Regions from separate parts of the Mesorhizobium sp. B4-1-4 genome, predicted to be linked through region 1. Evidence: predicted binding sites of a transcription regulator. Region 1 holds the regulator's gene; each other region holds the start of a gene.
The links. The regulator PhoB, encoded in region 1, activates phosphate uptake and scavenging genes when phosphate is short. The targets are predictions, from matches to a motif close to TGTCATNNANCTGTCAT.
Positions count from the first base shown of each region.

Region 2: FJW03_RS11950 (esterase-like activity of phytase family protein) is a predicted target of PhoB. The motif match lies at 6,788-6,804, and genes of this name have one in related genera.
Region 3: phnF (phosphonate metabolism transcriptional regulator PhnF) is a predicted target of PhoB. The motif match lies at 4,442-4,458, and genes of this name have one in related genera.

Region 1 is NZ_CP083950.1:4,402,862-4,412,765, reverse strand. It holds gene pstC (phosphate ABC transporter permease subunit PstC) at 6-995, shown strand; gene pstA (phosphate ABC transporter permease PstA) at 999-1,850, shown strand; gene pstB (phosphate ABC transporter ATP-binding protein PstB) at 1,847-2,650, shown strand; gene phoU (phosphate signaling complex protein PhoU) at 2,676-3,383, shown strand; gene phoB (phosphate regulon transcriptional regulator PhoB) at 3,499-4,188, shown strand; gene FJW03_RS21140 (ROK family protein) at 4,201-5,445, opposite strand; gene xylF (D-xylose ABC transporter substrate-binding protein) at 5,714-6,754, shown strand; gene FJW03_RS21130 (sugar ABC transporter permease) at 6,997-8,352, shown strand; gene FJW03_RS21125 (ATP-binding cassette domain-containing protein) at 8,364-9,164, shown strand; gene FJW03_RS21120 (CHASE domain-containing protein) at 9,315-9,904, shown strand, end outside.
Region 2 is NZ_CP083950.1:2,452,767-2,462,670, reverse strand. It holds gene FJW03_RS11975 (SDR family NAD(P)-dependent oxidoreductase) at 1-555, opposite strand, end outside; gene FJW03_RS11970 (hypothetical protein) at 782-1,063, shown strand; gene FJW03_RS11965 (TMEM175 family protein) at 1,143-1,718, opposite strand; gene FJW03_RS11960 (MFS transporter) at 2,137-3,345, shown strand; gene FJW03_RS11955 (MATE family efflux transporter) at 3,365-4,825, opposite strand; gene FJW03_RS11950 (esterase-like activity of phytase family protein) at 5,186-6,673, opposite strand; gene FJW03_RS11945 (GcvT family protein) at 6,955-9,366, shown strand; gene FJW03_RS11940 (trimethylamine methyltransferase family protein) at 9,379-9,904, shown strand, end outside.
Region 3 is NZ_CP083950.1:6,061,770-6,071,673, reverse strand. It holds gene FJW03_RS29060 (TauD/TfdA dioxygenase family protein) at 1-149, opposite strand, end outside; gene FJW03_RS29055 (PLP-dependent aminotransferase family protein) at 339-1,436, opposite strand; gene FJW03_RS29050 (ABC transporter substrate-binding protein) at 1,506-2,753, opposite strand; gene FJW03_RS29045 (alkaline phosphatase family protein) at 2,859-4,394, opposite strand; gene phnF (phosphonate metabolism transcriptional regulator PhnF) at 4,505-5,239, shown strand; gene FJW03_RS29035 (hypothetical protein) at 5,896-6,303, opposite strand; gene FJW03_RS29030 (MurR/RpiR family transcriptional regulator) at 6,691-7,560, opposite strand; gene FJW03_RS29025 (class I SAM-dependent methyltransferase) at 7,562-8,242, opposite strand; gene FJW03_RS29020 (ABC transporter substrate-binding protein) at 8,278-9,525, opposite strand; gene FJW03_RS29015 (phosphodiesterase) at 9,524-9,904, shown strand, end outside.

The sequences.
Region 1 (9,904 bases):
GCTAGATGACCACCGTTTCAGAAGCTACGCCGTTATCGAGCGTCATGCGGTCCAGGGATGCGACAGTGCGGCGCTTCGCCTTCACGGACATGGTGTTTCGGGAGGCTACACGCTCTTCTGCCGTCCTCGTCCTGCTCATCCTCAGCGGCGTCGCCATCTCGTTGTTTGCCGGCTCATGGGAAGCCCTGTCTAAGTTCGGCTTTTCCTTCCTGACGACCGAGGCATGGAACCCGGTCACCGAGAATTTCGGCGCCCTGTCGCCGATCTACGGCACCATCGTCACGTCAGCCATCGCAATTCTGATCGCCGTTCCCATCGGCATCGGCATCGCCGTCTTTCTTACCGAACTTTGCCCGCGGCCGCTGCGGCGCCCGATCGGCATCGCCGTCGAGCTTCTGGCCGGCATCCCTTCGATCATCTACGGCATCTGGGGCCTGTTCGTGTTCGCACCGTTCCTGCAGACGACGATACAGCCTTTCATCATCGACATCTTTCACAACGTGCCCGGGCTCTCCAGCCTGTTCGCCGGCCCGCCCTATGGCATCGGCCTACTGACGTCGTCGCTGATCCTGGCCATCATGGTGCTGCCGTTCATCACCTCGATCACCAAGGACGTGTTCGACACAGTGCCGGCGGTGCTGAAGGAATCGGCCTACGGCATCGGCTGCACAACCTGGGAAGTCACGCGGCGCGTGGTCATTCCCTACACCCGTGTCGGCATTATGGGCGGCGTTATGCTCGGCCTCGGCCGCGCGCTCGGCGAAACCATGGCGGTGACCTTCGTCATCGGCAACGCGCATCGTATCAGCGCCTCGCTGTTCGCGCCGGCGACGACGATCTCCGCGACGATCGCCAACGAATTCACCGAAGCCGACGGCCAACTCTACACCTCTTCACTGGTGGCGCTCGGCCTGATCCTCTTCGTCATCACCTTCATTATCCTTGCCATCGCACGCTATATGCTGATGCGCATCGACGCCCGCACGGGAGCCTGACCAATGTCGACGTCCCTGGCACTCCACAACAGACGCAAGAGAAGGAACGGCGTGATGATGGCGCTCTGCGTCGTCGCCGCCGGCATCGGCCTTGCCTGGCTGGCGCTGATCCTCGGCGCCCTGGTCTACAAGGGCCTGTCCGGCGTTTCGCTGGCGGTCTTCACCGAGATGACGCCACCGCCCGGCGATGCCGGCGGCCTGCTCAACGCCATCTATGGCAGCGTCGTGATGACCGTCATCGGCGTCATCGTCGGCACGCCGATCGGTGTGCTGGCCGGTACTTACATGGCCGAATACGGACGCTTCTCGAAGCTGACCACGGTGGTGCGTTTCATCAACGACATCCTGCTGTCGGCGCCGTCGATCGTTATCGGCCTGTTCGTCTATGAATTGCTGGTGCGGCCGATGGGGCACTTCTCCGCCATCGCCGGCGCCGTCGCGCTGGCCATCCTGGTCATCCCGGTCGTGGTGCGCACCACAGAGGACATGCTCAACCTGGTGCCGAACGCCTTGCGCGAGGCAGGCACCGCGATCGGCGCACCGCGCTGGGTGGTCATCCGCTCTGTCGCCTATCGTGCGGCACTCTCCGGCATCGTCACCGGCATATTGCTGGCCATCGCCCGCATCTCCGGCGAGACGGCGCCGCTGCTCTTCACCGCGCTCAACAACCAGTTCTGGTCAAGCAATCTCAACGCGCCGATGGCCAGCCTGCCTGTCACCATTTTCCAGTTCGCTCTCAGCCCTTACGAGGAATGGCAGCAGCTGGCGTGGACCGGCGCACTTATAATCACCCTAACGGTTCTCGGGCTGAGCATCTTCGCCCGCAGCCTTACCGGACGCAGAGAGGACAGATGAAACCGATGTTGTCCACCGATTTGAACGTGGCCGAGGCTGCCGTGGAAAAGGCCAAGATCGAGGTCAAGAACCTCAATTTCTACTATGGCCAGTCGAAGGCGCTGAAGGACATCAGCCTGTCGCTGCCCGAGCGCAGTGTCACCGCCTTCATCGGCCCTTCGGGCTGCGGGAAGTCGACGCTGCTGCGCGTCTTCAACCGCATCTACGAGCTCTACCCGAGGCAGAGCGCCGAGGGTCAGGTGCTGCTTGACGGCCGGAACATTCTCGACCGCTCGCAGGACCTCAACCTGCTGCGCACCAAGATCGGCATGGTGTTCCAGAAGCCGACGCCGTTTCCGATGTCGATCTATGAAAACATCGCGTTCGGCGTCAGGCTCTATGAGAAGATCAGCAAGGCCGAGATGGACGGCCGTGTCGAGCAGGCGCTGAAGCGCGCGGCTCTGTGGACCGAGGTCAAGGACAAGCTCAACGCCAGCGGCCTCAGCCTTTCGGGCGGCCAGCAGCAGCGTCTTTGCATCGCCCGCACCGTGGCGGTGAAGCCGGAGGTCATCCTGCTCGACGAGCCGGCATCGGCGCTCGACCCGCTGTCGACCGCCAAGATCGAGGAATTGATCGACGAGCTGCAAGCCGACTACACGATCGTCATCGTCACCCACAACATGCAGCAGGCGGCGCGCGTGTCGCGCCAGACGGCTTTCATGTATCTGGGCGAGCTGGTCGAGTTCGATCGTACGGAGAAGATCTTCACATCGCCCCGCGAGAAGCGCACGCAGGACTATATCACCGGCCGCTTCGGCTGATCTCACGCATACGAGGACCAGGATCATGGCCGAACACACAGTCGCTTCTTTCGACGAGGATCTCGGACAGATCAGCAGGCTGATCAGCGACATGGGCGATCTCGCCAGCTCGATGGTCGGCGGCGCCACCAAGGCGCTGCTGAACTCCGACAACGCGCTGGCACAGCGCGTTGTCTCCGACGACGTCATCATGGACGCGCGCCAGCGCGAACTCGACGACCGCGCCATCACGCTGATCGCCAAGCGCCAGCCGATGGCCGACGATCTGCGGCATGTCGTCGGGTCGATCCGCATGGCCGGCGACCTCGAACGCATTGGCGACCTTGCCAAGAACATCGCCAAGCGCGTCGGTACGGTCGGCCTGTCCACCACGCCGCGCGACCTGTCGCATTCCATCGACGCCATGGCGCAGCTGGTGCTGATCCAGGTGCAGGGCGTGATCGAGGAGTATGCGGCGCACGATGCCGAAGCCCTCGCCAAGCTGCGCGCCGATGACGAACGTATCGACGTCAAATACACCTCCGTGTTCCGCGAACTTCTCACCTACATGATGGAGGATCCGCGCAACATCACGGCTTGCACGCATCTGTTGTTCTGCGCCAAGAATCTCGAGCGCATCGGCGACCATGTGACCAACATCGCCGAGAATGCCTACTATGTGCTGACCGGTACGCAGTTGCCCGCGAATCGTCCGAAGCAGGACGAAACGGCGATGTCGGCGCCGGCGGCTTGATCGTCAGAGCGGTTCACCGTTTTACGGAAAACCGCTCTCTCTCTTGTTTCCATGCAATTCCGGACGGAAAACCGCTTCACACTTTTCCTGGAATTGCCTTAGAGGTGACCAGTCGATGATCGCGCCACGCATCATGGTGGTGGAGGATGAGGAGCCACTCGGCGTGCTCCTCCGCTACAATCTGGAATCGGAAGGCTACCAGGTCGAGGTGGTCCCGCGCGGCGACGAGGCGGAGATTCGCCTGCAGGAGAACGTCCCCGACCTCCTGGTGCTCGACTGGATGGTGCCGGCTGTGTCCGGCATCGAACTCTGTCGCCGGCTAAGGATGCGGCCCGAGACCGAGCGGCTGCCGATCATCATGCTGACGGCGCGCGGCGAGGAAAGCGACCGCGTGCGCGGCCTTTCGACCGGCGCCGACGATTATCTGGTCAAGCCGTTCTCGACACCGGAATTCATGGCCAGGGTCAAGGCGCTGCTGCGCCGCGCCAAGCCGGAAGTGCTGTCCAGCGTGCTCAAGGTGGGCGACATCGTGCTCGACCGCGAATCACATCGCGTCTACCGCAAGAAGAGCGAGATCCGGCTCGGGCCGACCGAATTCCGCCTGCTCGAATTCATGATGCGTCATCCCGGCCGGGTGTTCTCGCGCAGCCAGCTGCTCGACAATGTCTGGGGGGAGACGATCTATATCGACGAGCGCACGGTGGACGTGCATGTCGGCCGGTTGCGCAAGGCGGTCAATAACGGCCGCATGCCCGACGTCATCCGCACCATTCGTGGTGCGGGGTATGCAATCCGCGAGGATTGAGCGCGACTTTATTCAGGCCACGTTCTTCCCGGAGCCGGCTTTCGCCTGCATGCCCGGCGCGAAAATCTCCTGGTCGACGAAGGTCAGCGCCCGCATGGCGCAGCCCTCGCGGATCAGCGGCAACTCGTTGGGCTCGGTGTCGAAGGAAATCGATTTCGAGTGCTGGCCGCCGGCGGTCTGGGCGATGGCCTCGCGCAATGCCGGCTCGATCAGGTCGAAGGCGGCGGCGCTGACGCCGACCATGGCGACGGGGGCGGGATCGATCAGCGCGAACAGGCTGCCGAGGCCGTAGCCCAGCGCCTCGCCGGCCCTGCGGTAGGCCTCGCGCTCGGGCCCGTCCGTTTGCCGCGCCGTCGCCGCCAGCGCCCGCATCTGCGCGTCGCTGACATCGGCGACCGGCTCGGTGTCCTCGCTGAGCTGCCTGGCGTTGCGCCAGATGGCGTAATTGCCGGCATAGGCTTCGACGCAGCCGCGCCGCCCGCAGCGGCAGAGCGCGCCGCCTGGCCGATGGATCATGTGGCCGAATTCGCCGCCCGAGGAATGGGTGCCGGTGAAGAGCTCGCCCTTCAGCACCAGGCCCATGCCGATACCGTGCGAAAGGAGAATGGCGATGAAGTCGTCGCGGTAACGCTCCGGATCGCGCCAGCGCAGCGCCACCGCCATCATGTTGCAGTCATTCTCCACGGTGGCGGGGATGCCGAACTCGGCTTCGAGTATGTCGGCGAAGGCGATGTCGGTCTGCGGCGTGATGGGCGACCACAGCATTGCCCGGGCATCGGTGTCGGTGATGCCCTGGATCGCCAGCGCGATGCGGGCGACGCTGCGCACGTCGAGGTCGGGATCCTCCAGGCGCCGCCGCACGATGGCGACGCATTCGCCGATCAGTGCATCGCGCGACATGGTCAGCGTGTCCAGCCGGCGCTGTTCCTCTGATATGACCTGGCCGGCATAGTCGATGACGGCGACGGACAGGAAATTCAGCGACAGCACCACGGTCATCACCGTTGCGGCTTCCGGATTGAGGCCAAGCCCGACCTGCGGCCTGCCGCGTTTGAGCGCGCCGGCCTCGCTCGGCTTGCCTTCGGCCAGGATACCTTCGCCGATCAGATCGGAGGAAATCGCCGATATGGTGGAGTGGCTGAGGCCGGTGGTCGCGGCGATTTCGGTGCGCGAGGGCTGGCCGGCCCGGCGCACGGCCGCAATCACCATTGCGCGGTTGCGCCGGCGCAGATCGTCGTGGCGGATTCCGACCGACATGCCTTTCCAATATCCTCCCGGTCGCCGCGGCTCGTCGTGCCCCTCGAACACTGCGGCAACAGATCAAATACTGGCAGAAGCGGCCGGCGATGTCATTTATTTATTGCGGGGCTCGAAAAAAGTTCTCGGCCCTCAAAATCCATCAGAATCATTGTTGACAGCCTTCCGGCGATGCATCACTATTTTTTTTGAGGCTCGAAAAAATAGAGCCTTTGTGCCGGCCTTCGGGTCAGTTTGGTCGCGCCATACGCGGCGCAGGGAGGATATCATGAAGAGATTCGCAGTCGCCATCCTGGCGGGTGTCGCCATGTCACTGACGCTCGCGTCGGTCGCGCAGGCGAAGGGCAAGGTCATCGGCGTTTCTTGGTCCAACTTCCAGGAAGAGCGCTGGAAGACCGACGAGGCCGCCATGAAGAAGGCAATCGAGGCCGCAGGCGACAAGTACATCTCCGCCGACGCGCAGTCCAATCCGGGCAAGCAGCTCACCGATGTCGAGAGTCTGATCTCGCAGGGCGCCAATTCGCTGATCATCCTGGCGCAGGATGCCTCGGCCATCGGCCCGGCCGTCCAGAAGGCGCTGGACGAAGGCATTCCGGTCGTTGGCTATGACCGCCTGATCGAGAACAAGGACGTCTTCTACCTGACCTTCGACAACAAGGAAGTCGGCCGCATGCAGGCCCGCGCGGTGTTCAAGGTCAAGCCGGAAGGCAACTATGTCTTCATCAAGGGCTCGGGCGCCGATCCGAATGCCGACTTCCTGTTCTCGGGCTCGATGGAAGTGCTCAAGCCGGCCATCGACAGCGGCAAGATCAAGAATGTCGGCGAGGCCTATACAGACGGCTGGCTGCCAGCCAACGCCCAGAAGAACATGGAGCAGTTCCTGACCGCCAACGACAACAAGGTCGACGCCGTGGTCGCCGCCAATGACGGCACCGCCGGCGGTGTCGTCGCGGCGCTGACCGCGCAAGGCCTTGCCGGCACCGTGCCGGTGTCGGGCCAGGACGGCGACCATGCCGCGCTGAACCGCATCGCGCTCGGCACTCAGACCGTGTCGGTGTGGAAGGACGCGCGCGAGCTCGGTAGGAATGCCGCCGAGATCGCCTCGCAGCTGGCCGACGGCAAGAAGATGACCGACATCGCCGGCGTGAAGGACTTCACGACGCCTGGCGGCAACACCGTCAAGTCGCTGTTCCTGACCCCGGTCGCCATCACCAAGGACAATCTCAACGTCGTCATCGATGCCGGCTGGATCAAGAAGGACGAAGTCTGCGCGGGCGTCGCCGCCGGCACCGTCGCGGCCTGCAACTAAGCTGGCCTGTTTCTCTCAGATATAGACGCCGCGGCCCTGGAACGTTTCAGTGTTTCTTGAATCGCTGAACCGTTCCAGCCCATTGTTTCCCGCAATTCCGGACGGAAACCGCCACGCACTTTCCTGGAATTGCCTCAAAGCCGCGGCGTTTTCTCAAAAAGATTTGTGTTTCCGCATCAGGCGGATAGCTTCTAGGCTGGGCTCCGGCGTCCGCGCCAGACGGCGGCCAGTGGGAGGAAATCATGACCGACACGACGTCCAACCCGCCGCAGGTCGATACCGCACGCGCCTCGGAACTCGGCGCGGTCGCCCGCTTCCTGAAGGCAACCGAGATCGACACCCGCATGCTCGGCATGATCGGCGCCCTGTTGCTGATCTGGGTGGGGCTGCACGTGATTTCGAGCCTGCGTCTGGGCGTCAATCCGCTCGATTTCGACAGCCGCACCTTCCTCACGCCGCGCAATCTATGGAACCTCTCCGTACAAAGCTCCGCGGTCGCCATCATGGCCTGCGGCATGGTGCTGGTCATCGTCATGCGCAACATCGACCTGTCCGTCGGCTCGGCCGAGGGCCTGATCGGCATGGTCATGGGTTTTGCCCAGGTGCATTTCCTGGTTCGGTTCGTCGGGCTTGAACTCGGCAATCCGTGGATCTGGGTGCTCGCGCTTGTCATTGGCCTGGTGCTGGGCCTGCTGATCGGCGCCTTCCAGGGCTTCATCATCGCCTATCTCGAAGTGCCGGCCTTCATCGTCACGCTGGGCGGTCTGCTGGTCTGGCGCGGCGCTGCCTGGTGGGTCACCAGCGGCCAGACCGTGGCGCCGCTCGACGCCACCTTCCAGCTGATGGGAGGCGGGCCGGCCGGATCGGTCGGCGCCACCTGGAGCTGGATCATCGGCATCGTCGCCTGCCTCGCCGTGGTGTTTGCGCTTTTCAACGGGCGGGTGCAACGCAAGCGCTTCCGTTTCCCGCTGCGCCCGATCTGGGCCGAGACGCTGCTTGGCGCCGTCACCTGCGCCGCCATCATGGGCGCGGTGTGGCTGGCCAACTCCTATCCGTGGCCGATCGGCATCGTGAACAGATACGCCGCCGCCAACAACATCACCGTGCCCGAGGGCGGCCTGTTCATCGCTCACGGCGTCGCCATTCCGGTGCTGATGGCGGTTGCGGTCGGGCTGATCATGACCTTCATCACCAACCGCACCCGTTTCGGCCGCTATGTCTTTGCCATCGGCGGCAATCCGGAGGCCGCCAATCTCGCCGGCATCAACACGCGCTGGATCACCATGAAGGTGTTCATGATCATGGGCGTGCTGGCCACGATCGCAGCCGCGATTTCGTCCGCCCGGCAAAACTCGTCCACCAATGTGCTTGGAACATTGGACGAGCTGCTCGTCATCGCCGCGGCCGTCATCGGCGGCACGTCGCTGGCCGGCGGTTCGGGAACGATCATCGGCGCCATGCTTGGCGCGCTGCTGATGCAGTCGCTGCAATCCGGCATGGTGCTGCTCGGTGTCGACTCGCCGCTGCAGAGCATCGTCGTCGGCGCCGTGCTGGTCATCGCCGTCTGGCTCGACACCGTCTATCGCAAGCGGGTTTAGAGGATACGATCATGGCTGACAAAAACGCTCCCGCCGGCCCGCCGCTGGTCGACATGCGCAACATCTCGATCGCCTTTGGCGGCATCCGGGCCGTCGATGACGCCTCGATCGATCTTTTCCCCGGCGAGGTCGTGGCGCTGCTCGGCCACAACGGCGCCGGCAAGTCGACGCTGATCAAGATCCTCTCCGGCGCCTACAAGCGCGACGCCGGGCAGATATTCGTCAATGGCGAGGAAGCCACGATCACCAACCCGCGCGATGCCAAGAAATACGGCATCGAGACGATCTACCAGACGCTGGCGCTGGCCGACAATGTCGACTCCGCCGCCAATTTGTTTCTCGGCCGCGAGCTGATGACCGCCTGGGGCACGCTCGACGACGTTGCGATGGAGGCCGAGGCGCGCAAGGTGATGGGGCGCCTCAATCCCCGCTTCCAGCGCTTCAAGGAGCCGGTCATAAAGCTGTCAGGTGGGCAGCGGCAGTCGGTGGCGATCGCACGCGCGATCCTGTTCAACGCCCGCATCCTGATCATGGACGAGCCGACCGCGGCGCTTGGGCCCCAGGAAACGGCACAGGTCGGCGAACTGGTCAGGCAGCTCAAGTCCGATGGCATCGGCATCTTCCTGATCAGCCACGACATCCACGATGTGTTCGAACTGGCCGACCGGGTCTGCGTGATGAAGAACGGCCAGGTCGTCGGCACCGCGCGTACCACGGATGTAACCCAGGACGAGGTGCTCGGCATGATCATCCTGGGCAAATGTCCTCCTGGCGCCATTCCCGGACCGGGTGCGCTGAAGATCGCCGCCTGAGGCCTATCGGTCGCGCCCGGCATTGGCGGACCAGGCCCGCGTTGCCGCTCATGTGATATGCCAGTGATCGCGATGGCTTGGCCTGGCCATTGTGTTGGCCCGGCGACTTGCCCATAAAGGTCCGGTATTGCCCATGGACCGCATCATCCGTTGAAGAGACTTTTTCCAATCGTTGCGTTCATCGCCGTTGCGCTGATCAGCATGACCATGGCTGGGTTCGCCTATTTCGCGACGCAGGAAGCCGCCCGCATCAAGTTCGAAGCGGCGGCCGACGACGCACTCAACCGGATCGAGAGCCGGATCGACCTGCATCTGTCGCTGCTGCGGTCGACGCAGGCCCTGTTCGATGCCCGCAATGGCGACATCTCCCAGAACGAGTTCAAGGCGTTCTTCGACGCGCTGGATATCGACAACAATTTCGCTGGCCTGGGTGGCATCGGCTTCCTTCAGCTTGTCAAGACGGGCGACGAAGCGGCGGTCGAACGCGATATCCTGCACGATTTTGGCGCGAGCCATCCGGTCTATCCGGCCTCGACGCAGCCCTGGCGCGCGCCCATCACGCTTTTCGAGCCGCTGGATCCCTCCAGCCAGTCCAGCATCGGCTACGATATGTTCAGCGAACCGGTGCGGCGCGCGGCGATCGAGAAGGCAATGGCCGATGACCAGCAGCACGCGAGCGGGCTGGTGCAACTGGGCCAGGGCACGGGTGTGGCGCAGACCTTCACCGGCTTCCTGGTCTT
Region 2 (9,904 bases), 2.0 Mb from region 1:
ATGCGCCAGGCCTTCGGTGAATGTCTTAACCCCGGCCTTGGAGACATTGTAGGCGAGGTTGCCGGGTGGTGTGGTGATGCCTTGCTTGGAGCCTGTGTTGACGATGAGGCCCGGCCTGCCTGAGGCCAGCATGCGCGGGGCGAACGCTTCGACGCCATGCACGACGCCCCAGAAATTGATATCGAGCAGCCGTTTCCAGGCGTCGCGGTTTTCCCAGGGCTTTCCGGGGTTGTCGCCGACACCGGCATTGTTCATCAGCAGCGAGATGTCGCCGAAGGCGCCGAATGCCCGGTCGGCTAGACGATCGACCTCATCGGCGTTCGAAACATCGGCGGCGACCGCAAGCACAGCGTCATTGCCGGCGATCGCGGAGATGGCCCGGGAAGCATCGTCAAGGCGCGCGCCACCAATATCGGCGAGCACGATCTTCATTCCCATCAGCGCCAGCCGCTTGGCGGCCGCGAGACCAATTCCGCTGGCGGCGCCGGTGATGATAGCGGTCCTGCCTGGCTCAAGGGCGGGCAGGGCGGTCTGAATCTCGGTGTCGGGGATCATCGGCGATGGCTTCCTTCTTCGATAGCGCCGAACTTAGCGCCGCGACGGGCTTGCGCAAGCCCTTCGGGCAGCGGCGCTCAAGGCCCCGTGGCGCACACTGAAAGTGGTGTTTTCATGCATGTCCTTGCCCCCAAACCGCGGCGCGTTCCCCGACGGGAGAGAAGGGTTCGGGTTGACCATGCCGGCCGAGGCTGCGCATGCTGCCCCGGCAAATGGAGATTTTCGATTGACGGACTGGGTCGCAATTCTGAAGGAGCAGACCGCCACCGGCGAACTGATGGGGCGCGAGGTACCGCAGATGCTGGCCAACCCCGACATCACCGAAGCCCAGGTGAAGACGTTGTTTTCAGCGCTGGAAAAGCAGGCCGATTTCGTCGAGAAACTGCGCATGGCGCTGGAAAAGTTCGGCCATGATTTCTCGATCATCAAGGCCGCGGAACGGCTGGAGGAGCGCTATGCCGATCTGGCCGCCGCGGTGGCGGAAAAACTGAAAGAGATGCGCGGCTAAGCAATTCGCGGCTAAGCATTCCAGGAAAAGTGCGAAGCGGTTTTCCGTCCGGCATCGCGCCGAGCGATGAGCCTGCGTGTTATTTTTCGAGAACGCGCGAAAAACGCGTGTCCGGTACAAGCCACACCAGGGCGATAGCGACGTAGAGCGCCACACCGATCCACCGGTTGAGGAAGGTAAGCGCGATCGCCGCGAGGTAGACGGCGAGGGAAAGCCTTCCCTTGCGGTCCCGGCCGATCGCCTTGGCGAAGGCGGTGTCCGGCCCGTGCAGCCGATGCAGGGTAATGACCAGGATGCCGTAAGCGGCGGCACACATTGCAAGGTCGAAACCGTAAACCGCGACCGGAACCGTGGCGAAATGGTTCTCGCCCATGAAAGCCGTCGTTACCGGCATCAGGGATAACCAGAACAGCAGATGCAGGTTTGCCCACAGCACGCCACCATCGACGCGCTGCACGGTGTGGAACATATTATGCAGGTTGTTCCAGTAGATGCCGACATTGACGAAGGAGAGCACGTAGCAGAGGAAGATCGGCAGTTGTGGCACCAGGGTGGAGAAATCCTCGCCTTCCGGCACTTTCAGGTCCAGCACCATGATGGTGATGATGATGGCCACCACGCCGTCGGTGAATGCCTCGACCCTGCCTTTGCCCATGATCACCGCCCTGCCTAAAAGGAATTGTCGAAAGACAGCAAATTGTTAGCTCATCTGGCCGGTTCGATAAACGGCATGCGACAAATCCTCAACCATGGCAGGGGAACTTTCGCGCCAGGCCGCCGATGGTGCTGACAGGCATTGGCCGGTTGTTGACCTTTCTGCTCCCGGCTCTTGCCTTCCTCGCGCCGAAGATCGCGCCCAGCTTTGCCTGCAAATGGACCTGGTTGCACCGGATATACGGCACAAATCCGCTTCGTGATTGGACCGGGATCAATGGCTCCGGTCCGTCCTTTTCGGTTCGTGCTTTCCTCTCCAGGCTTTCCGGCCCGTTGTGTCAGGAGCCCGCCAACCGGCCGGAACGCCGCGGATGAAAACGCGTTAGGGTCGCGATCCCCCAAACCGGAACGAGGTTGGCATGGGCTTTCCCGATTTGGCGCATAAGCAAGAGGCAACTCGCGGCGACGCTCTTGCCATCCCGACCGTTGCCGCGATGATCGCCGTGCTGTTTGCCGGCAGCACGGTGCTGACGCCGCTCTATATCCTCTACAAGCAGCAATTCGGCTTTTCACAGATCACGCTGATGTTGATCTACGCGGTCTATGTCGTGGGAAACCTAGGAGCCTTGCTGCTGTTCGGCGGCGTGTCGGATGTTGTCGGACGCCGGCCCGCCGCTCTCGCGGCGATGATCGTTGCCATCGTCAGCGCGATCGTCTTCCTGTTCTCCGAGAATGTTCTTTCGCTGGATATAGCGCGCATCCTGAGCGGGCTCGGCATCGGTATCGGCGCGGGGTCCGGAACCGCCTGGATTGCTGAACTTCTCTCCCGTGCCGACAGGTCGCGCGCCAGCGTGATCGCCACCAGCACCAATTTCCTCGGCCTCGGCTTTGGCGCGCTTGTCTCGGGACTGTTGGCTCAATATGAGCCTTGGCCTTTGCGCCTCGTCTTCGTCACCTATCTCTTGGCGCTTGCAGTGGTGACGATCCTGGTCTGGCGCACCCGCGAAACCGTGGCGAAGCCAGGCAGCCTCAGGCGCATTTCCATACGGCCGCAATTCTCCGTGCCGCAGGAAATCCGCGCGCGCTTTGTTGCGCCGGCGGTTACCGGCTTTGGTGCCATGGCGTTGGTCGGCTTCTACGCTGCAGTGGCGCCAAGCATCCTGGCGCAGCAGCTTCATGAGGCCAACCACGCTGTTGCCGGTGCGCTGTTCTTCGAACTAGCGATCGTCGCGGCGGCCAGCATCGTGGTGCTGATGCGCGTGCAGAGCAACAGGGCCATGCTGGCCGCGCTGGGCTTGATGATCCCGAGCGTCCTGCTGGTGGTCGCGGCACAGATATCGGCCTCGATGGCGCTGATGATCGTGGCCACCGCCTGCTGCGGCGTCGTGGCGGCGCTTGGCTACCGGGGCGGCCTGCAGGTAGTGAACGAGATCGCGCCGAAGGATCGCCGGGCGAAAGTCGTCTCCAGCTTCTTCATCTGCTGCTTTGTCGGCAACGCCTTGCCCGTGATCGGCATCGGCATCGTCTCTACCTATGCCGGTTCCGTCGCCGCGAGCCTTGCCTTCGCCGGCATCATCATCGTGTTTGCGCTGGTGGCGCTGGCCTTCGGGGTGAAGCACAGCCGGTAAGACCACGCGGCGCCCGGTCTCAGCCGTTCGGCGTCTCAGGCGCCATGTTGGCGCGCTGGCGCGGTATGCCAAGCCCGGTGTCCGGCGGCTCGCCCGCTGCCGGCCTGTTCTCGATCATATGGACGGTGCGCCAGCCACCAAAGCGGTAATAGGCCGCGGCCAGAACCAGCGAGGTGATCGAACCCGCCGGGAAACTCCACCACAGCGCCTCCTCGCCGATCACACCGCGCATGAAATAGGCAAAGCCGGTGCGCACGACCAACACCGAGATCACCAGGATGACCAATGGCGGCATCACGGCACCGGTGGCGCGCACCGTCGCGAACAGAACGATGGTGACGCCGAACAGGATGAACGACCAGGACGCGACATTGTTGATGTGGGCGGCAATGTCGATCGCCGCGCTGTCGCTGCTCAGGAACAGGCTGAGGATCGAGCGGTCGAAAACCCAAAGCAGCGCGACCAGGGCGCCGGTCAGGACGAGGTTGAAGCCGACGCCGGAGGCAGCGACGCGGCCGATCCGGTCCCAGCGGCCGGCGCCGACATTCTGCGCCGCCATGGAGGAGACCGCGGCGCCGATGGCGAGCGCCGGCATCTGGATGTAAGTCCACAGCTGCGCGGCGATGCCATACGCCGCGGCGACCTGCGACCCGTATGAATTGACGATGCCCATCACGGTCAGCGCGGCCGCCGAGATGACGATCATCTGCAAGCCCATCGGCACGCCCTTGAAGACGACGATGCGCAATAGGGTGGGGTCGGGCCGCAGCAGGGCGAGGTTGGCGCCGGCCAGCCGCAGCGGATGCTTGCGGGCGTAGAGCACGACAAGGATGGCGATCACGCTCACCGTCTGGCCGATCAGCGTCGAGGTCGCCGATCCGGCGATGCCGAGTTCGGGAAACGGGCCGATACCGCGGATGAGCAGGGGATTGAGCACAATGTCGAGAACGACCGCCAGCGCCATGAAGATGAAGGGCGTGCGCGAATCGCCGGCCCCACGCAGCACGGTCATGACGAAGGACAGAAGGTTCATCATCGGCACGGCGATGAAGATGATGCGCAGATAGGAACGCGCCAGCGGAAGCGCGTCGGCGGGAGTGCCGAGCGTGCGCAAAATGGCGTCGACCCAGATCCAGCCGCATACCGCGAAGACCACCGATATGAGGAAGAAGAACGTGGCGCTTGTGCCGACGATGCGGCGCGCCTCGGGCAGGTCACGCGCGCCGACCGACTGCGCCACCAGGATGGTGGCCGCCATGCCGATGCCGAACACGGTGCCAAGGATCAGGAACAGGACGAGGTTGGCGTTTGACGTGGCGGTCAGCGCCGATTCACCGAGAAAGCGGCCAACCCAGACGGCGTTGATCGACCCATTGAGGGATTGCAGCACGTTGGCGCCGAGCACCGGCAAGGCGAACAGCAGGAGCGTCCGCGGGATCGGGCCGCTGGTCAGGTCGCCGGTGCGCCGGCGTGAGGGCATTTTTTCGTCCATGGCTGGCAACTCGGTGAAGACCTGTTTGAACCCGGTTGCGATGATTGCAGATTGAACCGGACAGGTCGATGTGAAGCGTCCAGGCCGTGGTCCAGCCGGTGAAGAGATGGCCGGTCTGGACACTGCCGCCTGAACAGATACAGCGTCGGCTGGAACTGGCAAGTCCAGGACGGCTTGCCGCCCGGCCCGCGTCCGCGCCGCAAACGACACGCGCGACCGCACGGCACGTCGGATTGGATTCCATAGCCGGCGTGGTCGAGCCCGTGCCGCCAAGCGAGGCGGAGATGTTGAGTCGGGTCTTTACGATCTGCGGGCGGACGCGCTCGGCGCGCCCGCCCGCATGCGGCATTACTTCTTTGCGAGACCCGGAATTGTGACCTGATAGATCAGGAACATGGTGTCGACATCGGCGCCATCGTCGGCCTTGTAGGATGCGCCGACCTGGAAGCCGTCCTGGGTCAGGAAGTCGTTGTCATTGGCGACGAACAGGAAATAGTCGTCGGGCAGCTTCGGATCGAGCACGCTGGCAAGCGACATTGCTTCCCATTTCTCGGAAAGCTCGTTGTGGTCCTTCGCCCCGCCATTGTGCAGGCCGAAACGGCCGAGCTCGGCAGCGTCGTTGATGTCGATGAACGGCGTCAGCTTGGCCGGTGTCACCGACGGATCGAGCACGCCCTTGGGCGCCACCGGCTTGTCGGCGGCATCGAAGCCGCCGCCGGCGATATCGGTCGCAGCGGAGACATCGACGACATTGATCCGGCGGTAGAGCGAGGCGTCACCTTTTGCCAGCCCCTGGCCGTTGCCGCTGTCGCGGGCCAGCATCAGGAACGCCGTGTCCGACAATGCCACGATCTCGCTTTGCGCGGCGACCTTGGTCTTGCCCTTGGCATCCTTGAACACCGGCAGCGGCACGACATATTCGTGGGCGAGCTTGAGGCGGCCCTGGTCGGAGGCGTCATAGACCAGTGCCCGTGTGTTCTGCCGCGTCGAAGGGGAATCGCCACCATCCTGCCGGGGCGCCGACTGCAGCACCGCGATCAGGAACTTGCCGTCCGGCGTCATCGCCATGCCCTCCAGGCCCTGATTGTTCTGGCGGCCGGTCTCGGGATCCTTCGGATCAGGATCGGCAGCGCCCGGACCTGGATTGTCCGAGGAGAAATTCGGCGCGCCCTTGCGCATCGGCACGAGGGCGGCGGGCGGCTGAGTCGCGGACATCAGGCGGCCTTGCGCCGAGAAGCGGTAGATGTTCGGGCCATATTCGTCGGAGATGAACATCGAGCCATCGGGAAGCCGCACGATCGCCTCGTTGTCGAGGGCGAGCTTGCCGTTGGTAGCGACAGGCAGCATCGGCATGTCGCCGGCGGCCGGGCGCACATCCGACAGCGGATCGAGGCCGGTGGTGTCGGCGCCCTTGTCGTCGGTGAGCAGCATCGTGTCGGCAAGCGTTGCCTTGACGGCGGTCTGCTCCTGGCCGGCGGCGGGTGCCGCGCCCGGCGCGATAGGTGAGAACTCGATGCCGACAGTGTTGACACGCGCACGATAGTCGGTCGTGCCGGCGACGTTGTAGCCGCGATCCGGCAGCAACCAGAGCGAACCCTTGTAGCCGGCCGCGTCATGCGTCCAGCCTGACGTGTCGATCGCCATGCCCGAGCCCGAGCCGAACGTCTCGCCGAACTTGTCGCGCTGCGCGGCCGGGATGCGGCCGACGCCGACCATGCCCTTGTTGACGAAGCTGGTGCCGCCGACGGTCGCGGTGGTATCGGCGAGCGCCGGCGTGAGGGCGGTGAACAAGGCCAGCGCGACGGCGAGCGACGCGGTTCGGTGCGGGTGTTTCATGGACAATCCTCTTTGTGACGAAGCATGCCGGAGCGGCTGAACGACGAAAACGGAAAGAGGTGCCACATCGATGATGCCGCGCGCGCCTCCCCGGAAGCGATCTAAGGGGTGAACATGATGCTGGCGTGACAGCGGGCGGCGCATCCCTGCCGGCGTTTCATGCACCGATGAAAGGCGGGATAGCGCGAGAGGCTTGATCTGCATCGGGCGCATTCAGCGTACTAGACACTTATGTCCAGTGCGTATATGGTGCCGGCTTCGGACAGATCGGAGGGAAGGCCTTGAAGCCGCATTATCGCGCAGTGGTCATCGGAGGTGGGGTGGTCGGCGCTTCGGTGCTCTACCATCTGACGCGGTTCGGCTGGCCGGATGTGGCGCTGATCGAGCGTGCCGAGCTGACCGCGGGCTCTACCTGGCACGCCGCGGCCGGTTTCCATGCGCTCAACGCCGATCCCAACGTCGCGGCGCTGCAGGATTACACCATCAACCTCTACCGCGAGATCGAGGCCGAATCCGGCCAGGAAATCGGCCTGCACATGACCGGCGGCGTCAACATCGCCAGCGATCCCGCCCGCTGGGAATGGCTGAAGTCGGCCTGGGCGGTGTTCCAGTCTGTGGGCATCGAAACCGCGCGGCTGGTGACGCCGGAAGAGATCAGGGAGATCTGCCCGATCGTCGATGTCGCCGGCGTGCTCGGCGGCCTGCACGATTCCAACGAGGGCCATCTCGATCCCTATGGCACGACGCATGCCTATGCGGGCGCCGCCAGGAAGCGCGGTGCCGACGTCATCCTGCGCAACCGTGTGGTCGAGCTGAAGTCTCGCGCCGATGGGCATTGGGACGTCGTCACCGAGCAGGGCACAATCGTCGCCGAGCATGTCGTCAATGCCGGCGGCTTGTGGGCAAAGCAGCTCGGCCGCATGGCCGGTGTCGACCTGCCGGTGACGCCGATGGAGCACCATTATTTCGTCACCGAGGATATTCCCGAGATCGCGGCGCTCGACAGGGAAATCGGCATCGCCGTCGACCTCGACGGCTTCTCCTACCTGCGCCAGGAGCGCAAGGGCGTGCTGCTCGGCGTTTACGAGCAGAATCCGAAGCACTGGAACATGGATGGCGCGCCATGGGACTACGGCATCGAACTGATCCCGGAAGACATAGACCGTATCAGCCCGGAACTCGCCAAGGCGCATGAGCGCTTCCCGTGCCTTGCAACGGCCGGCATCCGCAAATGGGTCAATGGCGCCTTTACCTTCACGCCGGACGGCAATCCGATCGTCGGACCGGTGCGCGGCTTGAAGAACTACTGGGTCGCCTGCGGCGTCATGGCCGGCTTCAGCCAGGGCGGTGGCGTCGGCAAATCGCTGGCCGAATGGATGATTTTCGGCGAGCCGCAGGCCGACATTTTCGGCATGGACATTGCCCGCTACGGCGCCTTCGCCGCCAACCGCGAATATCTCAAGCAGACGACGCGCCAGTTCTATTCGCGCCGTTTCGTCATGACCTTTCCCAATGAGCGGCTGCCAGCCGGCCGGCCTCTGAAACGCCCGGGCGCCTATGACGGCATGGCTGCCGCGGGCTGCGAATGGACGGCCTCATGGGGGCTGGAAATCCCGGCCTATTTCGCGCCGATGGGGTTTCGCGAGAACACCACGCTCAAACGTTCCAACGCCTTCGACATTGTCGGCGACGAGGCGCTGCAGGTGCGGCGTGCGGCGGGTCTCATCGATATCTCGGCCTACTCGCGGTACGAGATTTCGGGAGCTGGCGCGCAGGCGTGGCTCGACCGGCTGCTGGCGTGCAGGTTGCCAAAGCCCGGGCAGGCGCGGCTGGCGCCGATGCTCGGGCCGGACGGGCGCTTGAAGGGCGACCTCACCGTGATCAACTGGGGCGGTGGTGACTATTGGCTGATGGGCTCTTACTACCTGCGCGAATTCCACATGCGCTGGTTCGAGAGCCAGGCGCGAGAGGACGTTACGGTCACCGACATTTCGGACGCCATGAGCGGCTTCCTGCTGACGGGGCCGAATGCGCGCAAGATTCTGGAACGCACCACGCATCAGGATGTGTCGGCGGCAGCGCTGCCGTTCATGGCCTGCGGCGCGTTCGACATCGGCATGGTGCGTGCACGGGTTGCCCGCCTTTCCATTGCTGGCGAACTCGGCTTCGAGATCAGCTGCCCAGTGGCCATGCACGCGACGCTGCGCCAGACGCTGCTGGCCGCCGGCGAGGACCTTGGCCTGGTGGAGGTCGGCTACTACGCGCTCAATGCATTGCGGCTGGAGAAAAGCTTCGGCATCTGGTCACGCGAATTCACGCAAGGCTACACGCCCAGGCAGACCGGACTCGACCGCTTCATCGCTTTCGACAAGGGCGATTTCGTCGGCAGCGACGCGGCGCTGAGGGAGCGCGAGGCGGGCACCTCGCAGCGGATCGTGACGCTGGAGATCGACGCCGTCGATGCCGACGCCAGCGGCTTCGAGCCGGTGTGGCGCGACGGCCGCCGCGTCGGCTTCGTCACCTCGGGCGGCTTTGGCTACACGATCGGCAAGAGCGTCGCGTTGGCGTTGGTTGACGACGGTTTTGCCGAGGAGGGGACGACGCTTTCGGTGCACATTGTCGGCGTCGAGCGGCCGGCGCGGGTCATCGCGGCCTCGCCCTATGATCCCTCGGGCAAGGCGATGCGGCAATGAGGAGGATTTTCGATGGTCGATGACGCGGCACGAGACAGCAGGCGCGAACGCCGGCGTGGACGGACAGGCGAGGCCGGCAGCGAAAGCAGCCGCCGGCCGAATTACCGGTCGCTGAAGAACCCGTTCCTGCCGCAGCCGATCTTTTCGGATGACCAGGTCGCGGCGATCCACGACACGGCGCTGCGGGTGCTGGAAGAGCTCGGCATCAAGGTGCTGCTGCCGCAGGCGCGCGACTATTTCGCTCGCGCCGGCGCTCTGGTCGATCCGGACACCGACATGGTGCGCATCGGGCGCGACATGGTGGCGGCGGCGCTGGCCTCCGCGCCGCGATCGATCCATGCCCATGCCGGCGCGCGTGCCCGCGACCTGTCCCTCGAACTGGGTTCGATGACGTTCCTGGCCGGCTCCGGCGCGCCCAACGTCACCGACCTCGTACGGGGCCGGCGGCCCGGCACGCTCGAGGCCTTCGAGGAGTTCATCAAGATGGTGCAGCATTTCGACGTGCTGCACATGCTGGGGCCCTGCGTCGAGCCGCAGG
Region 3 (9,904 bases), 1.7 Mb from region 1:
AGAGCCGGCTGTCTAAAGCGTAAAACAAGAAACTGATCGAGCGCCTTTCTAAGGCTTTTCACTACAGTTTCATCTCGTGACTCAACGAGATCCCTTATTCGAATCCCATCAACGTCGGCTCCAAGAAACGGTGACGCTGGAGCGACCACCGCAGACTTTCAATCAAAATCGTTCATTTCTTCTCCATTTTTCATCAGCGTGCTGATCTCGATCACACGGATCGCTGCCGGTCCCGGTCCTGGATGGATTTTGAAACATCGAGCGACGTTGGGACTGCTTAGGCATCTGTCTGCAATTGAAGGCGCCTCTCTCATTGGCAGCGTCGCTGGCAATATCCCTCACGCGGCTTTTAAGACTGCCGTGACGCCTTCCAGTGCCTGTGTCAGTTCCTCTTGGTTGCGCGGGCTGCCGAGCACGATGCGGATCGCCGGCGAGGCTTGTTCCTTAGAAACGGCGAACATTTCGCCGCTGCGCAGGATGACGCCCCGCTTGTCGCAGGCGGCGATGAAATCCTCCTGCGTATAGCCGCTCGGCAGGTCCAGCCAGAGATGCAGGGATTCGGGCTTTGACGCGTAACTGGCACCGTCGAGGATCGAACGGGCAATCACCTGGCGAGCCGCCGCCTCGTCGCGCACCGCTTCCAGAATGCGGGTGCCGGTACCGTTCCCGACCCAGTTCTCGGCGATCGCCGCCGAGACCGGCGAAACGAACCAGGTGGAGGTGGTGTTGAACGGCTGGAAGGCCTTTGCGGCCGCCGCCGCATCCGGCGCGACGAGATAACCGAGGCGTAGGCCGGGTGCCACGCATTTGGCAAGTCCGGTCGCATGCCAGGTGACATCGGGCGCAAGCGCTGCGATCGGCGGCGGCGCATTGCGCGGCAGGAGACCGTAGACGTCGTCCTCGATGAGGATCACGCCATATTTTCGGGCGATGTCGGCGAGCGCCAGCCGGCGTTCACGCGACATTATGATCGTCGTCGGATTGTGCAGCGTCGGCGACAGAAACAGCGCCTTGGGCTTGTCGGTCTTGCAGATCGCTTCGAAAGCGTCCGGCAGCGCGCCGTCGCCATCCATATCGATCGCCTTGATATCGATGCCGAGGAAACCGGCGAGACGGCGGAAGCCGTAATAGCTCAGCCGCTCGGTCAGAAGCAGGCCACCGCGGCCGACCATTGTCGCGAGCGTGATGAACAGCGCATTCTGGGTCCCGTTGGTGACAATAATACGTTCCGGGTCCGGCGCCGCGCCGAAACGCTGCTTCAGCCACTGGCTGCCCACGCGCCGGTCTTCCGGCGTCCCGTTGAACTTGTGCAGGCGGAGCAGGGTCGAAAGATCGCTGCGGTTGGAAAGCTCGACGAAGACTTTCGAAAATTCGCAGCCCAGCCAGTCGGGCGTTGGCGGTGTGGTGCGGATGAGGCTGATTGGTTCGCTTGACATGGGATTGACCTTGGGTCTGGTGGAGGGGAACCGCGGCCGGGAGCCCTGCCGCGACGTGTTCGGCAGAAATCAGTTCTTCGGCAGCATGGCTTCGGCTTCGCTCGCCATCAGCTTCATCGCGTCTTCCGGCGAGCGCCGCAGCGTGACGACAGCTTGCAACTGGTCCTGAATTACTTTGGTGATCTTGACAGAGTTCTCGCCGGGGAAAGAAAAGAAGCCGTTGATCTGTGAAAGCTGGGTGACCGGAACGAGAAGGTTCAGGTTCTTGGCATAGTAATCGCCGAGCAGTTTCGGATCCTGCACTGCCTTGTCGCTGATCGGAATATAGGAGGTGGCGGTGGCCATCACTGTCTGCGACTGGGCGCTGGTGGCGAACTTTATGAACTCCCAGGCGAGCTTCTGCTTGGCAGCATCCTTGGTATGGACCATCAATGCGTTGCCACCGGCCGGCAATCGCCCCTTGTCCGAGGGAACGGGGAATTGCGAGACGATGATAGGAAAGCGGCCGGCAGCCTGTTGCGTGTAGAGCGTTACATCGGAGCTCGAAGTCACCAGGATGCCTATGGAACCGGCCGCGAACGCCTGTTTTGCCTGGTCACGGCTCATGTCCTTCATGCCAGCTTCGCCAATCGCCTTCAGCAGATTGAGTGCGTCCATGCCTTCTTTCCCGTCGAAGGCAATCTTCTTCCTATCGGGCGTCATCATCTGGCCACCCGCAGCCTGCACGAGGGCGATGAAAGTCCAGTTGCCCGTCGGCGCATAATCGAAATAGATGCCGCCGCTCGGCGCTTTGATCTTCCTGGCGAGTTTGAGAATGCCATCCCAGGTCTTCGGCAGGTTGTTGGGATCGCCCCCCGCCGCTCTCACCAGGTCACCGTTGAAATAGACCGTCGGGATCGAGATCGCGAAGGGAATGCCGTAGGTCTTGCCGTTGATCTGGCCGATCTCGGTGATGGACTTGAAATAACCGAGGTTCTTCCAGTCCGGCTCCGTCTTGATGAAATCGTCGAGCGGGACGGCGAGGTTCCGGTCGGCGAAGAGCTGCAGAAAGCTCGTCCCCTGGAAGGCGACGTCCGGCATGCCGCCGGTGATCGCCGCGCGCAGCATGAGCTGCGTCATTTCCGAATAGCCCTTGACGTCCGACAAGTTGATCTTGGTACCCGGATGGCTCGCCTCGAAACCCTTGGCGATCACCTCCATCGGCGCCTTGAGGACGTAGGCGTTCGAATAGAGGACATTGAGGTCCTCGGCGGCTGCATAGGTCGAGAACAGGACAGGAAGTGAAATCGCAATAGCTCTGAATATGGTCATGGACATCGGTCGTCTCCATTCGAGTTAAGGCGGGTGTTCACGGCCGAGACGTATCGGCCATGTGATTGAAGGATAAAGGTCTAATCGACGGTCGCTCGGGCCGTCCGCCAGTCAAGCTCGCTCCAGCCCTGCTCCGGCATGTGAAACCGCTTCGGACGCGCCCCATCCGCCATCGAGGTAGACCGTGCCGCCGACATTGGTGCGCCGCAGCTGCTGAGAATAGCCGTTCAGGCCAGTCTCGAAGACTTGCGGAGCGCCGACGACGGAGATATCGACGGACCTGACGCCGCCGGCGAGCACTTCGGTGAGGGTTCTGCCGGTCATGCTGTCGGGAATGGCCATGCCGGTAAGCGATAGGATGGTCGGGGCGATGTCACAGATGCCAGAGGGCACGGCGGAGACATGGCCCTTGCCCAGGAACGCCGAGCCCGCGACGATACCGACGGAGGCAAGCTCCTTTGGGTGCAGGCCGCCGTGGACGCCAAGACCCGGCCGCCTGTCATTGTCGTAGAATGTACCGCCGATCAGCCCGAATTCGTCCACGCTATCGTCGGCGCGAAAGGCGAAGTAGACGTCCGGCGCTCGTGCATGATCGGCAAAGACCAGATGGCTGGCGAAGCTGCCCGGCGCCAGGCCTTCAACTTCGTTCTTTGCGGCCGTAAAGATCGGGCCGGCCCAAGGCTGCTCGATCAGCGTTTCGACCAATCGGGTGATCTGGTTCGGCGAACGGTCAGCGAGATAGAGCGCACCGACCTGCCCCGGCACGACGACGACATCCACGCCCGCCCCCGGTGCCGCGGCCGGGGCGAAGCCGGAAGCTTTCAAACTGCCGGCGACCGAAACCCGCGTATGAGCGGTGATGTGACCGTGATCGGACAGCGCAATGATCTGGACGCCGGCGGCCATTCCCTCGGCTTCCCACCAGTCGAGCAGCCGGCCGAACTCGGCATCGCAATGGGCAATTGCCTGGCGAGTTTTAACTCCGCCCGTGCCGTTGAAATGCGAGGCTGTATCCGGCTCCCCATAAGAAAGGACGGTTACATCCGGCGCATGCTTCGGCCACAGATAATCGAGGAATATCGAAGTGATCAGCGTCTGGGCCTCAATATCTGGCTCGCCTTGCGGCGGCACCGGTGGCAGGGAGCCGAAACGCTGCTCAACCTCCGCCAACACATCACCTGGCGTGCAGGCTTCTGGAAAATGCCCCGACAGGCGGATATGGCCGAACTCCTCAGCCTTGTGATGGAAAAAGCGGGTGGTTCCCGGCGTGTTGGTAGCCAGGACCGCCATGCTCCTGCCGGCCCGTCCCAAGATCTCGCCGAGCGTCGCGGCGCTCATCAGCGCACCGCCGCTCTCGCGGTTGATGCGATCAAGCAGGATGGCATCGGCGGTATCGACATAACGCTGCGGCACTGTGGCCCTGTCGACATATTTGTTTCCGACCATGCCATGGCGGCTGGAGGTCGCACCGGTGACCAAGCTCGGGAAGGCCACCCGGGTTTCGCTCGGATAAACGGTACGCTGTGCCGCAAGGGTTGCGCCAAGCCGCTGCAATCGGGCAATATTGGGCGTCTGAACCGAGTCAATCAGGTCAGGCCGTAGACCATCGAAGCTAACAATTAGAAATTTGTGAGAAAAGGAAGCCATTGGGTGGTCCATTGCGTTGCGGTCTAGACTACTAGTAGACTAAGCGGATGACGCTTATGTGACAAGCGGAAAATCCGGAGTGTGTGAAGTTAGATTTTTGAGGATTGTGAATGCAGAAAGAAGGAATCAATCTGTGGCGGCAGATCGGCGAAACGCTGGCAGACGAGATCACCAACGGCGTCCTATCGCCCGGCACGCGCGTGCCTGCAGCTCCCGACCTTGCGTTGCGTTTTGGCGTCAATCGCCACACCGTACTAAGGGCCCTCGCCCATCTTCAGGATGAAGGCCTCGTGCGTATCGAGCGCGGCCGCGGCGCCTTCGTCGTCGACAATCCCATCCTCTACCGAATGGGCGCCCGCACTCGTTTTGAAGAAAACCTAACCGGCCTAAACAAGGTACCGGGCCGCGAACTGACCGCGCTCGTCAACTTGCCGGCCCCCAAACTTGTGGCTGAAAGCCTTGCCATCCCACTCGGCGAAACGGTAACTTTGGTAAGCCTGCTTGGCGATGCAGACGGCATCCCGCTGAGCTATAGCCATAACTACTTCCCAACCTTCCGGCTCCCGGGCATTCGTGAAGCATTTCAGACGGCAGTGGAACAAAAAAGGCAGCGTATGTCGATCACCGCCTGTCTAAAGAAAGTGGGCGTAGCCGATTTCCGGCGGAAATCGGTGCGGGTCCGCTCTCGCCAGCCGACTGCCGACGAAGCCCGACATTTGCAAATGCCGCCGACCGAGAGCGTCCTGGAACTGATCGTCATAAATGTCGACCAGAGCGACGTCCCGATCATCTTTGCCGAGACCTGCTTCTGCTCCAGTCGCGTCGAATTCGTCATGGATATGTAACCGGCCGAGATTGAAAGACGGAATTTCAAGGTACCCTCGCCAGACCGGGGAACACTTATCAATGTCAGCGGTCCGAAAAGCTGCCGAGCTCGCGGCTATGCTACCTGCGCTCGTAGAGATCGAAGCTATCGCGGTGGCGTCGACCTAACCGTCGTCAAGACGGAGCTTGAGCTGCCAGGTGCAAGACAAGCTCGCATCCATCGGCTTGATCCCAAATTTCAATTGGGCGTGGAATCGGAGAACCGTGTTTGGATCTGGACACTAGACTAGAATGATCGTTCCCCGCCGAAAGTTCAAAGGGATTGATCTATTATTTTCGAGTTCTCGAGATGGCGACCGACATGGCTTGGGCAGCCTTGATGAATTGAACCGATGCTCTTCACGGGAAGAGGGGCCGGACTAACGCTATTACAAACTTACGAGCCAGTTTTAGAATAGCTCGCGGCGGCTTCCCCCACCTGCGTGGCCCTGTTCTGCTTGAGGAGATCCAACGGGATTTTTGCCGTCGAGCAGAAGGCATGGACGAACCAGCCAAAGCCAAGCGGAGCGTGGATCCTGTATCTCCGCCAATACCCGGCTAATGCCATCGACCGGACGACCGTCGACGAACTGCGCCAACGGGAACACGTGCGTTCGCCTGCCTTTCGGCAGTGCGATTACCTCATTGCGCCGTTTCCACAGATGTAGCGTCGATCGCGGAATGTTGAGTTCGTCCTCAATAAAGGTTTGGCCACCACCTCGCCCGCCCAGCTTCGCACTAAGGCAAACCGGCCCGGGTAGGGCTGAGGTTTGGTCTCGGCGTCGGCCCGGGCGGCAATTTTGCCCCCTGACCAGGATTGGTCGCACCGTTGCAACTCGCCCATCTCTATGGCCAGCGATAGAACAAGTCTCGAGATCGCATCGGAAAGGAGCTCGTTGGCGCTATCCAACGCTAACCGGTGCTCTGAAGGAAGGGACGTAACTGCAACAAGCACCTCGCCAGCCAGCCTGCCCGCAACGTCCAATGTCTCTCGTGTCATCGGCACATTCTGACGGCGCAGGGCAAGCTCGACCTCGACAGCCATCAGCCGTGCGGCCTCATTACGCCAATGTCAGCTCAGACGGCTCTCCTGCCGAACAGCGGCTGCCGCTGCCAGCCCGACAGCCGCCGCATCCTGAGCGGCAGGCCCATGTTCTGAGCCACGGTCATGTGCGATAAAGCGCCTAGGACTAGAACACTATGGCGACGTCGCGCCGCTCCGGCCGGACCCCGTCGACCACACGCTCGCCGATCGTAACCGAGCCGCCCATCTGCACCCAAGGCCGGCGAGAATCCGAAGCAAGGTCCAATTCCCACGGCCCCAGCAGCGTCAGAAACTCGCCGTCCGCGATGGGCAGGGATACCTCGCGAAGGATCGATGTCGCGCCGAAGGATTTCTAGACTGATTAGATCGTTATGGGTGCCATTGCGTTTAAGAATCCGTCGGAGACAAAAGATCGAGTTTGATCGTGAGCATCGTGGCCAAAACCTCGATTGCGATGAGCGCGGTAAATGCGACCACGGATTTCGATTCCGTGAGAGGAGAACTTACGCCGGCGGTCAGCAAAACCTCGTCAGCGTACTTGGCAATGGGAGCATTGGTTCGGTGGGTTATAAGGGCAGTGAATGCGCCCGCTGCTTTGGCGCGTTTCAACGCCTCAATGGTCTGTTCCGTCATACCTGATTCCGACACGGCGATCGCGACGGATGTTGGCCCCAACCCGCTCGCCACGTAGGCGGCGTAGGTCGTGTCGACGATGCCATGGGCAGGCAATCCGATCCGAAGAAGCCGGAAGGCGAGGTGCTGCGCGATGAGTCCAGAAGCTGCGGCTCCGTAGACGTCGATTCTTCGGGCCGAGATCATGGCGTCGGCAAGTCGCTCGACTGCTCCTCGATCGAGCAAGAATTCGGTTTCCCTAGTTGCATGGACGATGCGCTCGGTCAGTTCGTGCATCAGACCCGCTCCCGACCGCGTAGTCTCGTCAGAAGGAACGCGATGGGCTGCGAGGTCTCCTGCCAGAGCCAGCTTGAAATCCTGCAATCCCTCAAAACCTAAGACCTGACAGAACCGCACGATGCTTGCGCCGCCGCTGTTCGTCACGCTGCCAAGTTCGGATGCAGTCTGGCGCACGACCAGGTCCGGGTTCTCAAGAACGTATTTTCCAATCCGCTGAAGCGCGCGGGGAAGTGACTCCATATGGGCGTTGACGAGCGGAAGCGCCCTATATCTTTTCGACGTATGCCCCTCGTCCGTTGAGACTGGCAGTCTATCGATCTCCGAGTGTTCCACGCGCGCTGTCATCCTATTTCCGCTCCACTACGACATGCCAATGCCAGTAATCCGATAGCGCCGTATTGTGATAGTCTCCAACCCGTAGCCACTCAAATCCTACAAAAAGTTCGTTCAAGGTCTTCGTGTCAGAGAAGAAATGCGGATGCTTGTGGTCTTCGTCTCCATCGTCCCAGACGAACGTCTGGGACGCTACCTCGCGCCCTTTGCAAGGGGCCGTGCTGCGCAAGGACAGTAGTGTGGCGTAGAGGATGCCACCGGGTTTCAGCACGCGGCGAGCTTCTTCGATGGCGCACCTGACGATCCCCTTGTCACCATGACTAAAGACGTTGAAGGAAACCGCGAAATCAAAAGTCTCATCGGCGTAGGGAAGCTCGGTCATCGACCCTACTTTGGCATCAATTTCCAGACGTTTCTCCCGCGCAAAGGCTCGGACCTGTTCAAGTCCAACGTTCGACATGTCCGTCGCCGAAACGGTGTAGCCCATTTCTGCAAGCCCGAGAGCATGACGGCCGACACCGCAACCGATGTCTACCGCTGTGCGAGCACCTTTGTCGAACGCCTGCTTCGCAGCCGCGATGACCGTTTCCTCCGCCATGAGCCATCTTGCGCGGCCTTCGTCGGAGCCCCACAGTTCATCCCAAGCGTTATGCGCCGTATCGGTCTTGGGGTTGGTTGGCAAAATTTCATTCATCGTTTTGTATGACCACCTCCATGGGCACTCGGTTCTCAATTGCGCGGCAGCAGCGCTGAAACATCGGCACTCATTTTCCTGAGCGCGCTTTCCGGGGGAATCCTGAGCGTGATGACGCTGCGCAGATGGTCCAGGATAACGTCGCTGATCTTCACCGCATTGTCACCTGGGAAGGAGTACCAGCCACTCACGAAAGGCAGTTCGTCGATGCCCGCTTTCGCTTGCGGCGTGCGATCGTAGTATTCCTTGAGATTTTGGGCGGCATTCGCGTTTCCAGGCAAAGCTCCGGTCATCTGCGTGATCATCGCCTGTCCGACCGGGCCCGTTGCGAACTTCATGAACTTCCAGGCTGCAGCCTGCTTCCCCGGATCACTCGTGGTCAGGCTGAGAAAACCGCCGCCGACAGGAACCCGGCCACCGTCGGCGATGGGAAGCAGAGCGGCCTGGACGTTGAACCGGCCGCCTATGCCCTTCTGAAGGGTGCCGAGGCGACGGTTCGAGGTGAATATCATTCCAATGGTTCCACTGCCAAATGCTTGCATCGCCTGACTGACGGTCATATCGATCTGGCCGGCCCTACCGAAATCACGGATGACGTCCATTGCCTTCACGCCCGCTGCGCTGGTGAACGCGACGCTCGTTTCGTCGGGCGTCATCATCTTGCCGCCGAGAGAGAAGAGAAGCGCCTGATAGTTCCAATTGCCATCGGCTGTGTAGTCGTAGAACGATCCCGACAAGCCTCCACCGAGGTCCGTGATCTTTTTAACAGCTGCGGTGACGCTGTCCCAGCTCGCATTGAAGGTCTTCGGTTCGACGCCCGCCTTCTTGAAGAGATCCGGATTATAGTAGACCACCGGCACCGACAACTGGAGTGGCAGCCCCCACTGCTGGCCTTTGAATTCACCTAGATTGGTCAGCGCGTCAGTATAGCCCAGGCCCTTCCAATCTTTTTCTTTTGCAATCAGATCATTGAGCGGAATGGCTGCCTTGTTCTCGGCTACGATCCGGAGGCGGTTATATCCTTGAACTGCCAGATCGGGCGCAGTGCCCATCTTCACATCCAAGATTGTGCGCTGAAGCTGTGCGTCCCATGTCGTGGTCGGAGTCTGCATGCTGATCTCAATCTCAGGATTCGTTTCCCGGAACTTGTCAATCAGTGCCTGCATCACCGGCTGGAATGCCGCATCGAAGAAGGAAATCTGCAGCTTCATCGGCTGGACGTCCGCAAGAGCGGCTCCGCCCAGAAGATTCAAGATCAATACAGTGCCAGCGGCAAACGCCATGCCAGATCCACAGAAACGCCTTTTGTTCATCGTGAGCCTCTCTCAAAAAGGTGTCGCGTTCGATTGCAGCCGCAGCAAGCGGCTTGGTGCACTGATCCAGTATCAGAACAATATTTCACTTTTGCGACAATTTTTTGGAATGACATTCCATTCATATTCCGCTAGAGGAGAGCAACCATGCAAATCGGTTTCAGGTCCAGCCATGCCGAAGATCATTCAGGTTTCCGATCTCCATCTGACGCCCGCGGGTGTTTCTCACCTCGGATGCAATCCTCGCGTTCGCCTCGAAGCGGCCATTGACAGCATAAACAATGAGCACGCCGATGCGGATCTCGTTGTCTTCACCGGAGATCTGACGGCGCTGGGGCAAGGCGCTGCC